Regions from separate parts of the Bradyrhizobium sp. UFLA05-112 genome, predicted to be linked through region 1. Evidence: predicted binding sites of a transcription regulator. Region 1 holds the regulator's gene; the other holds the start of a gene.
The links. The regulator LexA, encoded in region 1, represses DNA repair genes until DNA is damaged. The targets are predictions, from matches to a motif close to TGTTCNNNNTGTGTTCNG.
Positions count from the first base shown of each region.

Region 1 (7,266 bases):
TGTTCGACCTCGGTCGCGTCGTGCTCGACATCGATTTCTCCAAGGCGATCGCCTGCTGGGCGGGACATGCCGGCTGCGAACCGCAATCGATCGTGACGCGCTATGTCCGCGATGAGGCCTATCGGCTGCACGAGATGGGCAAGATCAGCGACGAGGTCTATTTCGACTGGCTGCGCCGCTCGCTCGGGATCGAAATCTCCGACGCGCAATTCCTGGAGGGGTGGAATGCGATCTTCGCGGGCGAGATGCCCGACATCGCCAACCTGTTGCCGCGCGCGGCACAACACGTGCCGCTCTACGCCTTCTCCAACACCAACCGGCCGCATGTGGACTATTTCTCGAAGGAGTATGCCGACGTGCTCGGCCATTTCCGCGAGATGTACCTGTCCTCCAGCATCGGCCTGCGCAAACCCGATGCGGAAGCTTTCGACCATGTCGTCGCCGCGATCGGCGTGCCGGCGAGGCGAATCGTGTTCTTCGACGATCTCGCCGAAAACATCGAAGGCGCGCGGGCACGAGGGCTGACCGCGGTTCACGTCACGTCGCCTCACGACGTCGGCGAGGCGCTGAAGGCGCTGGGATTCTAAGCGCCCCATTGCTGCGGTCGCTCAGCGTTCGGTTCCGGCCATCACCGGGAACTTTTTTAGCAAATTGTGGAACCAACTCACTCTGTGCATTTTTAGACAGAGTTCCCGGAACGGATCAACGCGTCGGGAGTCGTATGTCCGTTGGGATTTTCTACAACGGATGTGTGATCGTGTTGGGCAAGTCTTACTTCAACAAGCAAGCCTCGATCCTTCTCAAGTTCGCCAAGTCAACGTCGAATTCGCAGCTGTCCGCGAAGCTGGTCAGCAAGGCGGCGGATCTCAAATCGCAGGGCGACCCCCTGCCCGAGATGGATCACAGCCTGAAGGCGCCCGACGTCGATCCGGACAATGAAACGGGAGCCACCTGATGCTAGCCGTGAGCCTGGTTGTCGCCGTGGCATGCTTGGCCACCGTCATCCCGGTCCTTCTCGTCATCGAGACGATCGCGCGGCGTCCACGCTAGGCGCATTCAACTGCGCTTGGGTTGAGGCCGATCGAGACGCTGCCGTTGCGCGCGCATGCGGCTCGTCTTCTCCTTGAGCGCCTCGATCTCCTCGTCCAGCTTTGCGCTCTTCGATTTCGGCGGCTCATCGCCGCGCAGCTTCTCGAGAGCTTTCTCAACCGATAGCTTTGAAGTCTCTGCCATCAGGGTTCTCCCGGATGTCTCCTGACGCACCTGCGTGCGATGGCGCGCGGCAATTCTGAGCTGGAAGCGGAAAGGCGCGATATTGTCCTAAAGGGCATCCCTGCCGTTCCGGTGCTGGAGGGACAATTCATCTCCGCCTTCGTGATCGCCCCCTTTTGCCTCGAAGCCTGCACTCGGCTAGAACGCAACGCGACCTGTCCTTCGATTTGCTCAGCAGGAGTTTGCCCGTGGCCCTGATGCCGGTGTCCGACGCGCTTGCCGCAGTGCTTGCCGGCGTAGAGCCGGTGGCCGAGGAGATGGTTGCGCTGGATGCGGCCTACCATCGCGTGCTGGCGCGCGATGTCGCCGCGCGGCGTACGCAGCCGCCGCAGGCGATGTCGGCGATGGATGGCTATGCGGTGCGCGCCGCCGACGCGGCGACGGTGGACGCAGAGCTCACCGTGATCGGCGAGGTCGCGGCCGGCCGGCCATTTGCGGGAGCGGTTGGCGCGGGCCAGGCCGTGCGGATCTTCACTGGCGGCGTGGTGCCCGATGGCGCGGACGCGGTGGTAATCCAGGAGGACACGGTCGCAAACGGCAGGCGCGTCACGATCAAGGAGGCCGCGATCGCTGGACGGCACATCCGTCCTGCTGGCGTCGATTTCTTCGAGGGCGACGTGCTCCTGCGACAGGGAGCCAGACTCACCGAACGCGACCTCTCACTGGCCGCCGGCATGAACCATCCGGAGCTTGCCGTGCGTCGCCGGCCGAGGGTCGCGATTCTCGCGACCGGCGACGAGTTGGTGATGCCGGGCGCAACGCCCGGCGCGGGCCAGATCGTCTTCTCCAACGGCTACGCCCTGCACGCGCTGGCGCGGGCCGAGGGCGCCGAAACGGTCGATCTCGGCATTGCCGCCGATACGGTTGCGGCGACCACCGCCGGGATCCGCCGGGCCCGCGAGAGCGGCGCCGACATCCTCATCACGACCGGCGGTGCGTCGGTCGGCGACCACGATCTGGTCAGGCCAGCGCTCCAGGCCGAAGGCTTCGAGATGGCGTTCTGGAAGATCGCGATGCGGCCGGGCAAGCCGATGATGCACGGCCATCTCGGCGCGATGCGGGTGATCGGCCTGCCCGGCAATCCGGTCTCGTCCTATGTCTGCGGCTTCCTGTTCATGGTGCCGTTGATTCGCGCGCTTGCTGGCCGCTCGCGCGTTCATCACCGCCGCGAGCGCGCCGTGCTCGGGCGCGACGTCGGGCCCAACGACGTCCGCGAGGACTATTTGCGCGCACGGCTCGAGGAGCGCGAGGACGGCACGCTGGTGGCCGTTCCCGTCAACCACCAGGACTCCTCGCTGCTTGCGAATCTTGCTACCGCACAAGCACTTCTCGTGCGCGCGCCGTTCGCGCCAAAGGCCGAAGCAGGCACGCCTTGCGAGGTGTTGCGGCTGCCCTTGTGAGTGCAATCTGATTCGCGCGTGATGCGAACTTCGCCGCGTTCACACAAAATTAAGTGGTTGCGGAACACATATCGAACATATAGTGTCCGTTCATGATTTGTTTCGAGCATCTAGCGGCTTCTGCTGAATCTGGCGTCTCGGAATCGAACGACATCAACCGGGGGATTTGGTCGAGATGTTAACGCGCAAACAATACGAGCTTCTGCGGTTCATCAGTGAGCGCCTCAAGGAAAGCGGTGTGCCGCCCTCCTTCGATGAGATGAAGGACGCGCTCGATCTGCGCTCGAAGTCCGGCATTCACCGCCTGATCACCGCGCTGGAAGAGCGCGGCTTCATCCGTCGCCTGCCTAACCGCGCGCGCGCCATCGAGGTCATCAAGCTGCCCGAGCTTCAAGCCGCAGGCGCCGGCCGCCGCGGCTTCACGCCGAGCGTCATCGAAGGCAATCTCGGCAAGGTGCGGAGCGCCAGCGCGTCTGTCGACGACGGCGAGCGTCCGGTCGCCGTGCCCGTGATGGGACGGATCGCGGCCGGCACGCCGATCGAGGCGTTGCAGACCCGCAGCCACACCATCAGCGTGCCTCCGGACATGCTCGGCTCGGGCGAGCACTATGCGCTCGAAGTGCGCGGCGATTCGATGGTCGATGCCGGCATCCTGGATGGCGACATGGCGCTGATCCAGCGCAACGAGACCGCTGACACCGGCGACATCGTGGTGGCGCTGATCGACGACGAGGAAGCGACGCTCAAGCGTTTCCGCCGGCGCGGCGCGTCGATCGCGCTGGAGCCCGCCAACACCGCCTATGAGGTGCGCATCCTGCCGCCGAACCGGGTGAAGATTCAGGGCAAGCTGATCGGGCTGTATCGGAAGTACTGATTGCCCAGCAGAAAGTACCGATTGCCCGGCAGATTGCCAGCCATCGCACGGCGATACGGGCGGACGGATCGTCCGCTCCAGCAAAATAGCGTTGTCGCTTCCACTGTGATTATCCCTACACCTGCACAGAGCTAATCCTCAAGCATGGCAGGCGCGAATGCGCTGTGCGGGCTGCAGAGGACAAAACCCATGCGGCAGGTGATTTTAGGCGTGATCTCGGCAGCCTTGATCGCGGGATCGGCACCTGCGAGCGATGCAGCGCAACACCACGCCGCCCGAAAGGCCACGCCGCCCGAAAGGCAGAGCACGCGGCGGCAACCAGCGCGCCATTCCGCAATTCCAACAATGCGATCGCACCTGCGCCGCAGGCGAGCTGGCCCTCTTCAGGGTACTCCGCTGCCGGCGCTGATGGAAGCTCGCGTGAGTGAATGATGTGAACCAAGATAGAGTCTCGGCGAGAGGCTTTGTTCCTCGTTTGCCGGGAAAGATAATGTGATCGGGCGATGCGCAGACGGGCCGCAGATTTGCCCACAAACGCGATACACTCGTAGGCTTCCAACTCTGGTAGAGGCCTGCGCCTCCGGGGGGGCGCGGACCTGCTATCTCGCATGAGGAGCACTCCGATGTGTGACTACAGCCTACATGCCGTTGCGACCCGCCCCGCTCAAGTCGGCGAGACGATCGTCACGACAACCTTCCGCGGCACCTCGACGCGTGGATTTGCGTCGGAGCGTGATCTCTCGGTTGCCGTCTGCCTCCTGCCAGGCACCGAGCTCGCCTTCGCCGACAACGTCCGCTACGACAATCGCTGGATCTGGACGCGCACCGTCAATTCCCGCGTCGGCAAGTTCGGTAAGGTCGATCCGCACATTCCCGATCGTCATCATGATGCGATCGAATTCCCCGACGGCAACTACGTGCTGGTAACGCAGCTCGTCGAGGGACAGCGTGCCACGGTTCTGCAATTGCCGGTGACGCAGCCGCTCGGCGAGAAGACAGAGCAGCCCGCCGTCGAGCAGCACACGACCACGACGCCCACGACACGCCTGCCGATCGGCTGACGCGTCTTTCAATCCTCGGCCTGCAGGTCGGCCTCCGATGGCGTAGCATCCTTGCTGCGTGGAGTAGCCGGCCGCGGTGCGAGGCTGAGCTCGAAATCGCTATCGCCGGCCCCGGCCGGCGACCAGGGGCGGTTTGCGCTCCTTGCTTTCACCGTTTGCAGCGTGAAACCGTCGCCATCGCGCGATAGCGCGAGTGCGCCCTGCGTCTTCAGACGCTCGCGATCCACGACCATCGCCGCGCAACCGGCTGCTGCAGGCTTCGCCGTCACCACCAGCGCGGCGCGGCTGCAATCGTCCGCCAGCGCGTCGATACGCAACGAGAGCGCGACCAGGCGACCATCGGCGAGCGGCGTCACGCAACCGCCTTCGTCGCATGAGACGCCATCGGCGAGCGACGCATCAGTCGCGCCGCGCGGATCAGCATCAGATGCAAGCCACTCCTTGAGAAGAAAATTGTCCTTGCCGGTTCGGATCAGGTGCAGTTGGCCGCCCTTGCCGCGCACCGCGATGCTGTGGCCGTCGCCTGCGATCAGGATGTCGGGCTGGCGCACGTGCAGCGCCCAACCGATTGCGAGCGTCAGCACGACGGCGCCCACCCAGCGCAGCGGCGTGCGCAACAGGCCCATCAGAACGAGACCAATGCTGGCGGCAGTCAACGGGCCGGTCCCGAAGGCGGTGATGCGGCCGACGGCGCCAGGCAACGCCGCGACCCAGCGCGTCACAACGACCATCCAGTCGATGCCGATCCCCATCAGCCACCAGAATACGCCATCAAGCCCGAACGGCGCTGCGATCAGCCCCAAAAGTCCGGCCGGCATCACCAGCGCCGAGACCACCGGCATCGCCGCGAGATTGGCGAGCACGCCGTAGGGCGTGACGCGATGAAAATGGAAGGCGGCATAGGGCGTCGTCGCGAGCCCCGCGATCAGCGAGGCCATCAGCAGCATGACGAGCTCGCGGCCGCCCCACAGCGCGATGCGCGCAGTGACGGAGTGATCGGGCGAGGCCAACAGGTTCGGCATGCCGATCTGCACCAGCCCGACGAGACCAAGCGTCGCCGCGAACGACATCTGGAAGCTCGGATGCACCAACGCCTCCGGCGCGACAGCGAGCACGATCATCGCGGCCACCGCGAGCGTGCGGAAAGTGATGGCGCGACGATCGACCATCACCGCGATCAGCACCACCGCCGTCATGAAGAACGATCTTTGTGTTGCGACCTCCGCGCCGGACAGCAGCAGGTAGAACGCGGCAGCCACCAGTGCTGCCGCAGCGGACCATTTTTTGATCGGATAGCCCACTGCAAATCCCGGGATCAGCGCCAGCAGCGCGCGTACCGCAAAGAACACGACGCCGGCGACGACCGCCATGTGATAGCCGGACACGCGCTGACGCCGGCTGATGTGCGTAAATTCTCATTAAACCATAGTAACTTACAGTGAGGAGCTTCCCGATAAGAAGGCGCTGGGAAGCACATGGGAAGCAAGCAGCTCGCGGACACCTTCAAGTCCCTAAATGAAATAATGGAATGTCGGCCCGCACAACGAATCTACCGACCATGGCTGACAAAGTTGCCGGCCATGGAACGCACGGATCGGATACTGCCGATCACGAATGCCAACGGCTGAGTTCGCTACGGGAGAATATCCCCGCCTCGATGCCGGAGCTCATCGGCCGGCTGCTCCTGCTGAAGATGATGCCAATAACGACCGCTGACCAAGGCGGCCGGTTCGTCGCTTACGACCCGGCAAGTCTGGGTTCGTTGTCTCGTCGCGAGATCTACCGGCGCCCCAGGGCCGCCGATCCTTGAGCACACCCAACCGGGATCGACAACGTTGCTCAAGACATGCGGCCAGCGCCGCGCCAGCTGTCGAGGGCTTCCCGACCACTGGACCCACGGCCCGTGAAAAGCCTTAGCCGGCTTGCGGTCCAGATTTAGTCGAAGCTTCCGCCCGACTGGTCGCGTGAATAAGGCGGAAAATGCCCGCAGTAGAATGCTGCGTGCGTTCCGATCATGCCACGATCAGGCGTTGATTCGTGGAGCCCCCTTATGTCAGCCCCCAAAGTGTTCGTTTCATATAGCTGGACTTCGCCCGAACATCAGCAGTGGGTGGTTGATCTAGCCACGCAGCTACGTGAAAGCGGCGTCGATGCCATTTTGGACAAGTGGGATCTCAAAGAGGGGCACGACTCGATCGCCTTCATGGAAAGGATGGTCCCCGATCCGGAGGTGCAGAAGGTCGTTATCGTTTCGGATCGTCTCTATGCGGAACGCGCCGACGACCGGCGTGGTGGCGTCGGCACCGAGACGCAAATCATCTCACCCAAGATCTACGCCAAGGCTGATCAGGACAAATTTGTGGCCGTGATCTCCGAGGTTGACGCGGAAGGAAAAGCCTATCTACCTACCTACTATGGTTCGCGCATCTTCATCGATCTAAGTAACGAGGAGATCTATCCGGAGAACTTCGAGCAATTGGTTCGCTGGATTTTTGGCAAGCCTCTTTTTCCTAAGCCTCAAGTTGGCAAACCACCAGTATATATCGAAGAAACCTCGGTGTCGTTGCCGACGAGGTCAAGAGCCGCACGTACAATAGATCTCCTTCAACGAGGCTCGCCGCAGAGCGACGCGTCGTTACGTGGCTATCTCGAAGTGCTG
Region 1 covers NZ_JBANBK010000061.1:3,258-10,523, reverse strand. Annotated here, with positions in the region: gene SO180_RS29320 (HAD-IA family hydrolase) at 1-587, shown strand, start outside; gene SO180_RS29315 (hypothetical protein) at 722-955, shown strand; gene SO180_RS29310 (hypothetical protein) at 1,057-1,233, opposite strand; gene SO180_RS29305 (molybdopterin molybdotransferase MoeA) at 1,461-2,672, shown strand; gene lexA (transcriptional repressor LexA) at 2,848-3,546, shown strand; gene SO180_RS29295 (hypothetical protein) at 4,170-4,607, shown strand; partial or broken gene SO180_RS29290 (ComEC/Rec2 family competence protein) at 4,616-5,992, opposite strand; gene SO180_RS29285 (hypothetical protein) at 6,166-6,417, shown strand; gene SO180_RS29280 (SEFIR domain-containing protein) at 6,658-7,266, shown strand, end outside.

Region 2 (7,266 bases), on a different contig from region 1:
CACCACGACGATGTTGAGGTCGGCGTTGAGCTGCTTCAGCCGGATCGCGGCCGAAAGACCCGAGGGACCGGCGCCGACGATGACGACGTCGAATTCCATGGATTCGCGCGGAGGAAGTTCTTCGGTGCTCATCTGATCTCAGCCCTTGAGACGGTCCCTGGTCGTTTGCGCCCCCTTGTTTCCGATTTTTCCGGGCAGGACAACCTCGGAAATGCGTTTCGCTGGGATGCAAGGCCCCCTAAACTGACCTAAATGTCATAAGTTGCCATGATCAGCGAACCCGCCCCCACCGTCCGCGAACTGCTGGCCTTCTATCTGGAGGCGGGCGTCGACTGCGCGCTTGCCGAGGAACCGATCGATCGGCTCGCCGAACCGGAAGCGCCGCCCCCGGTCGCGCGCGCGGTTCAGCCGGTCGAGGCGCCACGCCCCGTTGCAGCGCCTGCGGTGACGCGCGGCGAGGCCGCGCCCGCACCTGACGTTGCGATCGCCTCAGCGCGCGAGGCGGCGCGGACCGCACCAACGCTGGAGGCACTGCGCGAGCTGATGCAGAATTTCGACGGCTGCGCTTTGAAGAACACTGCGACGCGGCTGGTGTTCGCCGACGGCAACCCGGAAGCGCGCATCATGTTCGTCGGCGAGGCGCCGGGTCGTGATGAGGACATCGAAGGACTGCCCTTCGTCGGGCGCTCGGGAAAGCTGCTCGACCGTATGATCGGCGCGATCGGACTCGATCGCAGCAAGGCCTATATCGCCAACGTCATCCCGTGGCGGCCGCCGGGCAACCGCACGCCGACGCCGCAGGAGACGCAGACCTGCCTGCCCTTCATCCAGCGCCAGATCGAGCTCGTGAATCCCGACGTGCTGGTGACGCTCGGCAATCCCTCGACGCAGACGCTGCTTTCAACGCGTGAGGGCATCATGCGCACGCGCGGCCGCTGGTTCGACTACGACACAGGCGCGCGCGTCATCCGCGCGCTGCCGACATTCCATCCGGCCTATCTGCTGCGCTCTCCGTCCTACAAGCGGCTGGCCTGGCAGGATCTGCGCGCGATCGCGAAGGTGCTGGCGGGATAGCTCTTGTAGGGTGGACAAAGGCGCTCTTGCGCCGTGCCCACCATCTCTCCGCACATGAACAAAAGCGGTGGACACGCTTCGCTTTGCCCACCCTACGATGTCCGAACTAAGTCCCCTTGGGGCGCACGATGGCCCAGCCGATGCGCAGCAGCGGCTGGCGGCCGTTCACCAGCCATTCGAAGGCGCGCGGCACTTCGGGCACGATGCCGGGGAAGCGTTTTGCAATCTCCGGCGGCGGGGTGCCGGCGGTGTCGGAGGCGCGCCAGACCACGACGCCGCCGGTCTCGCTGAACCTGGCCGGCGTGAACCAGGGCGTACGCTGCGGCTCAGCGTCGATGAGGAGATGCGGCCGGCCGGAATGCAGCGCGATCAGGCTGGCAAGCTGCGTCTCGCCGGCGACGGCGCGCAGACGCTGGTTGGTGCGGCGGGCAAAGCTGTCGTCGAAGAAGTCCGAGATCGCACGCGCCGGCATCGAGGTCGTGATCTCGCTGGTCCCGATCCACGGCATCAGGAGAACCGCCAGCACGATGCCCGCGGCGGGCGCGGCGACGGCAGCCGCCCACACCGTGCGCAGCACGCGGGCACGGCGCATCGCGATCAGATCGCCGGCGGCGACGATTACGGCAAGGCCCGACATCAGCAGTACGAGGCCTGCCCCGCCCGCCACGCTATCGAGCCCGAACAGACCGGAGATCAACACGGTGCCAAGCCCGGGAGCCAGCGCAAAGAAGTAGACGAAGTGACGCCCCAGCGGCTCGACCGACGGCCGGTAGATGATCGGGGCGTCCTCACTCTTGCCGGCGAACCAAGTCGTGTTGAGAAAGGTCAACACCGGGATTGCCACCGCGCCGAGCACGAGGCCGCCGAACAGCCAGGCCGTGTTGATCGCGCTTGCCTTCAAATCCTCAACCTGCGGCAAGGCCGGCATGGACAGCGTCTCGGCACGCAGCAGCCAGATCGCATAAGGCAGCACCAGCACGGCAACGACGACGAGCGCATAGACCGGATCGAGTGCGCGCAGCGTTTTGCGACCGCCTTCGGTCGCGACCGCGAAGATGACGAGCAGCAACAACAGGCCGATGGCAGCCGGCGTCGTCAGCAGCAGCAGCCCGGAAGCGATCGACCAGGCGAACCAGGCATTGCCGCGGCGCTGGCCGACGACTTGCCAGGAGTGCAAGAGGAGCAGCGCCCAGAGCGGTCGCGCCAGCACCATCGGACCGAAGTCGAGCGCGGACGAGGAGAACGCCAGCACGGTCATGGTTAAGAGCACGGCGAGCACCGCCTGCTGGGTGCCGACCACGGCGCGCGCCAGATGATAGAGCGCAATGAAGGTCGCGATCTCGCAGAGCTCGGCCAGCACATAGACGCCGATCATGTGGTTGCCGGCGGCGCGGTAGGCGATGTCGCCGAGCCAGAACGCGAGCGGCGGCCCGAGCCCGGTGCCGACCTGATATTCGCGGCCGAAGGCGAGGAGCGTGGCGAGATTGCCGGGCGGGCTGCGGTATAAGACCAGCGCCACGAACAGCCACATCGCGGCCTGGAGCAGCACCACGATCCACACCACCAGCCGCGGCCGTGCGCGGATCAGCTCGATGACCAGGGAGGTAAACCGCATGCAAGGTCCGAAATGATGCAGCCAACCCGTCCAAGCCGGCGCGTCCATGTTTGATAAAGCGCGCTGCGCGCCGTGGCAACCAACTCCTCTCCCTCTCCCTGTTCTTACGGATAGAGGTGAAAACCCGCTGCTAGAGATTGGCCGAAACGTCGACCTGCACCTCTGCCTCGACCTGCACAACCGCATCATCCACGGCCGTGAACAGGTCGCGTTTCGGTTCGACCGTCCAGGGCATGTGCTTCTCGCGCGCGGCGACCACGGGCGCGAAGAAGCTGCGGTGGTGGATGGATGGACCGAGGCGATCCAACGCATTCAGGTGCTCTGGCACCGCGTAGCCCTTGTGCTGCTCGAAACCGTAGCCCGGACAATCACCCGCCAGCGCGCACATCAGCCGGTCGCGCGTGACTTTGGCGACAATCGAGGCGGCCGCGATCGAGAGCACCAGGCCGTCCCCGCCGATCACCGCCTCGCATTCGCAGGCCGTATCAAGCTTGTCGCGGCCGTCGACGAAGACATGACGAGCCGCCTCGGGCAGCGCCACCACCGCGCGCTTCAGCGCCCAGAGCGAGGCGCGCAATATATTATCGCGGTCGATGCGCGCGGGCGAGGCGACGGCGACCGAGACCTGCGCGGTTGCGCAGATCTTGTCGAACAGCCTTTCGCGCTCCTCGGCCGTCAGGCGCTTGGAATCGTCGATGCCGCGCGGGATCCGGTTCGGGTCGAGAATGACGGCGGCCGCAACCACTGGGCCAGCCAGCGGCCCCCGCCCCGCCTCGTCGCAGCCGGCGACCGGCCAAATGCCGCGCTTGATCAGCGCGCGCTCGCGGCGAAAGCTCGGCGGCGCGATCGCGATGACGCCCTTCGCGGCCTTGGCCGCTCCCTTGGGCTCCTTCGCGGCCGCTTTGGGCTCTTTCTTCGCGGCGTCCTTTGCCGGCTTGCTGGCTGATTTGTCCCGAATCATGGTCGGGATCGTGCGCACGCAGGTCCAGCCAGCGCAACCGGGAACCTCGGATATTCCCGCTATTCAGGCCCGCCTTACCTCAGAACAAGCTGAGCTGCTCGCCGCCGCGCTTGGGCTTGGCGAAGTGATCCGTGCTGAGCTTGGAGCGGCGCTTGTTCAAGCCGAGGCGTTCGCAGGCGATTTCGAAGCGGCGGCCGATGGTCCAGGCCATGGGACCCGTGCCCTTCATCCGCTCGCCCCATTTCGAGTCGTAGTCGCGGCCGCCGCGCATGTCGCGGATCAGGGTGAAGACGTGGCGATAGCGGTCGGGATAGTTCGCCATCAGCCATTCGCGGAACAGGTCGCGCACCTCGAGCGGCAGCCGCAGCAGCACGTAGGAAGCCTCCTTGACGCCGGCATGCGCGGCCGCATCGAGGATGCGCTCGATCTCGGAGTCGTTCAGCGCGGGGATCACAGGCGCGACCATCACGGTGGTCGGGATACCGGCCTCGCCAAGCTGCTTGAGCGCCTCCAGGCGCTTGGGCGGCGTCGAGGCGCGCGGTTCCATGGTGCGCGCCAGCTTCGGATCGAGTGTGGTGACCGAGATCGCGACCTTGGCGAGGTTCCGCTTGGCCATGCGCGACAGGATGTCGATGTCGCGCGTCACCAGCGCCGATTTCGTCACGATGCCGACGGGATGGCCCGCACGCTCAAGCACCTCGAGAATGCCGCGCATGATGTTTCGCTCGCGCTCGATCGGCTGATACGGATCGGTGTTGGTGCCGATCGCGATCATCCGCGGCTCGTAGCCGGTCGCGGCGAGTTCCTTCTCCAGGAGCGCCGGCGCCTCGGGCTTGGCGAACAGCTTCGACTCGAAGTCGAGCCCTGGCGAGAGGCCGAGATAGGCGTGGGTCGGCCGCGCGAAGCAGTAGACGCAGCCGTGCTCGCAGCCGCGGTAGGGATTGATGGAACGGTCAAAGCCGATGTCGGGCGAGTCGTTGCGTGTGATCACCTTGCGTGAGGTGTCGACCGCCACCGTGGTCTTGAACGGCGGCAGCTCCTCCAGGCTCTGCCAACCGTCATCGAAGGCGACGCGCGCCTCGGCCTCATAGCGGCCGCTGGCGTTGGACTGGGCGCCCCGTCCGCGCCTGCGCTCCCGGTCGATCGCGACCGCAAGTTCAGGAAACGCGGAAGGCGCACCCGCCGGCTCGGAGGGCGCCGTGACCGGCGGGTGCCTGAGGGCATGAGAGGATGCTCGACTCATGCAGGCAAGATAGCATCCAAACGGAACAAATCAAGAACACAAACGTAAAAACCGTAAAACAACCCCATGCAAAGTAACCGCCCAAACTTCCCGCACCGAATTTTGACCTCGCGCAAGGGTTGCCGGCCGCATTGCCGTTTGATGCCGCCAGTACAAACGGGATCGATCGCACTGGAACCGGGTTGGTGACGGTCGCCGCAACAAGGTCAGCTCATCATGACGAGCCAACAACAAGCGCGCGCCAGCACAGGCGATCTCGACCTGCTCGATCGCTACTGGCGCGCCGCGAACTACTTATCCGTCGGGCAAATCTACCTTTTAGACAATCCGCTGCTGCGTGAGCCGCTCCGCCCCGAGCACATCAAGCCGCGCCTGCTCGGCCATTGGGGTACGACGCCCGGGCTGAACTTCATTTATGCCCATCTCAACCGAGCGATCCGCACGCTTGATCTCAGCGTGCTCTATATCTGCGGCCCCGGCCATGGCGGCCCGGGCATGGTCGCCAACACTTATCTCGAAGGCAGCTATAGCGAAATCTATCCGGACATCGGGCGCGATGCGGACGGATTGCGCAAGCTGTTCAGGCAGTTCTCCTTCCCCGGTGGCATTCCAAGTCACGCGGCGCCGGAGACGCCGGGTTCGATTCACGAAGGCGGCGAGCTCGGCTACGCGCTGGTGCATGCCTATGGCGCCGCGTTCGACAATCCCGACCTGATCGTCGCCTGCGTCGTCGGCGACGGCGAAGCCGAGACAGGACCGCTCGCCGCGTCCTGGCATTCCAACAAGTTCGTCAATCCCGCGCATGACGGCGCGGTGCTGCCGATCCTGCATCTCAACGGCTACAAGATCGCCAACCCCACCGTGCTCGGACGGATGCGCGACGAGGAGATCCGCCATCTCTTCCGTGGGCTGGGCCACGAGCCGCTGTTCGTCGAGGGCGACGATCCCAAAACGATGCACCGGATCATGGCCGATGCGCTTGACGTGGCTCTCGCCAGCATCCGCTCCATCCAGCAGCACGCGCGCGAGGCACAGACGACGATCGAGCGGCCGCGCTGGCCGATGATCGTGCTGCGCTCACCGAAGGGCTGGACCGGTCCCAAGGAGGTCGACGGGCTGAAAGTCGAGGGTTTCTGGCGCGCCCATCAGGTGCCAGTCGCCAATTGCCGCGAAAATCCCGCGCATCTGAAAGTGCTCGAAGGCTGGATGAAGAGCTATGCGCCGGAGGAGCTGTTCGACCACAACGGCACGCTTGTTCCCGAGTTGCAGGCGCTCGCTCCGACCGGCGACCGCCGCATGGGCGCCAATCCGCACGGCAATGGCGGGCTGTTGAAGCACGAGCTGAAGCTACCCGATTTTCGCAGCTTCGCCGTCGAGGTGAAGCAGCCGGGCAAGGCGGTCGCGGAGGCGACGCGCGAGCTCGGCAAGTTCCTGCGCGACGTGGTCAGACTGAACGGGGTTGCGCGCAATTTCCGTATCATGGGTCCGGATGAGACCGCGTCGAACCGGCTCGACGCCGTGTTCGAAGCAACCGAACGCGTATGGATGGAACCGACCGAACCTTACGACGTGCACCTCGCCCAGGATGGCCGCGTCATGGAGGTTTTGAGCGAGCATCTCTGCCAGGGCTGGCTTGAAGGCTATCTGCTCACTGGACGCCACGGCTTCTTCTCCTGCTACGAGGCCTTCATCCACATCGTTGACTCCATGTTCAACCAGCACGCCAAATGGCTGAAGGTGTCGCGCGAGCTGACATGGCGGCGGCCGATCGCCTCCCTCAATTATCTCCTGACCTCACATGTCTGGCGCCAGGACCACAATGGCTTCAGCCATCAGGATCCCGGCTTCGTCGATCTCGTCACCAACAAGAAAGCGGACATCGTCCGCGTTTATTTCCCGCCGGACGCCAACACGCTGCTGTGGGTGGCCGATCACTGCCTCCGCACCTACAACCGCATCAACGTCATCGTCGCAGGCAAGCAACCCGCGCCGCAATGGCTCAGCATGCAGGATGCGGCCACACATTGCGATGCCGGCATCGGCATCTGGACCTGGGCCGGCACGGAAAGCGCCGAGCGCGAGCCCGACGTCGTGATGGCCTGCGCCGGCGACGTGCCGACATTGGAAACGCTCGCTGCCGTCGATCACTTGCGCAAGGCGCTGCCCGACCTAAAGATCCGCGTCGTCAACGTCGTCGACCTCATGACATTGCAACCGAAGGAACAGCATCCGCACGGCCTTTCCGACCGCGATTTCGACTCGCTGTTCACGCGCAACAAGCCGGTGATCTTCGCCTACCACGGCTACCCCTATCTCATTCATCGCCTGACCTACAGCCGCACCAACCATGCCGGCATGCATGTGCGCGGCTTT
Region 2 covers NZ_JBANBK010000118.1:389-7,654, reverse strand. Annotated here, with positions in the region: gene SO180_RS38575 (electron transfer flavoprotein-ubiquinone oxidoreductase) at 1-132, opposite strand, end outside; gene SO180_RS38570 (uracil-DNA glycosylase) at 268-1,074, shown strand; gene SO180_RS38565 (glycosyltransferase family 39 protein) at 1,181-2,689, opposite strand; gene SO180_RS38560 (ribonuclease HII) at 2,820-3,650, opposite strand; gene SO180_RS38555 (PA0069 family radical SAM protein) at 3,730-4,893, opposite strand; gene SO180_RS38550 (phosphoketolase family protein) at 5,110-7,266, shown strand, end outside.
Region 2: the regulator LexA is predicted to act here: its motif matches at 4,915-4,932, upstream of SO180_RS38555 (PA0069 family radical SAM protein).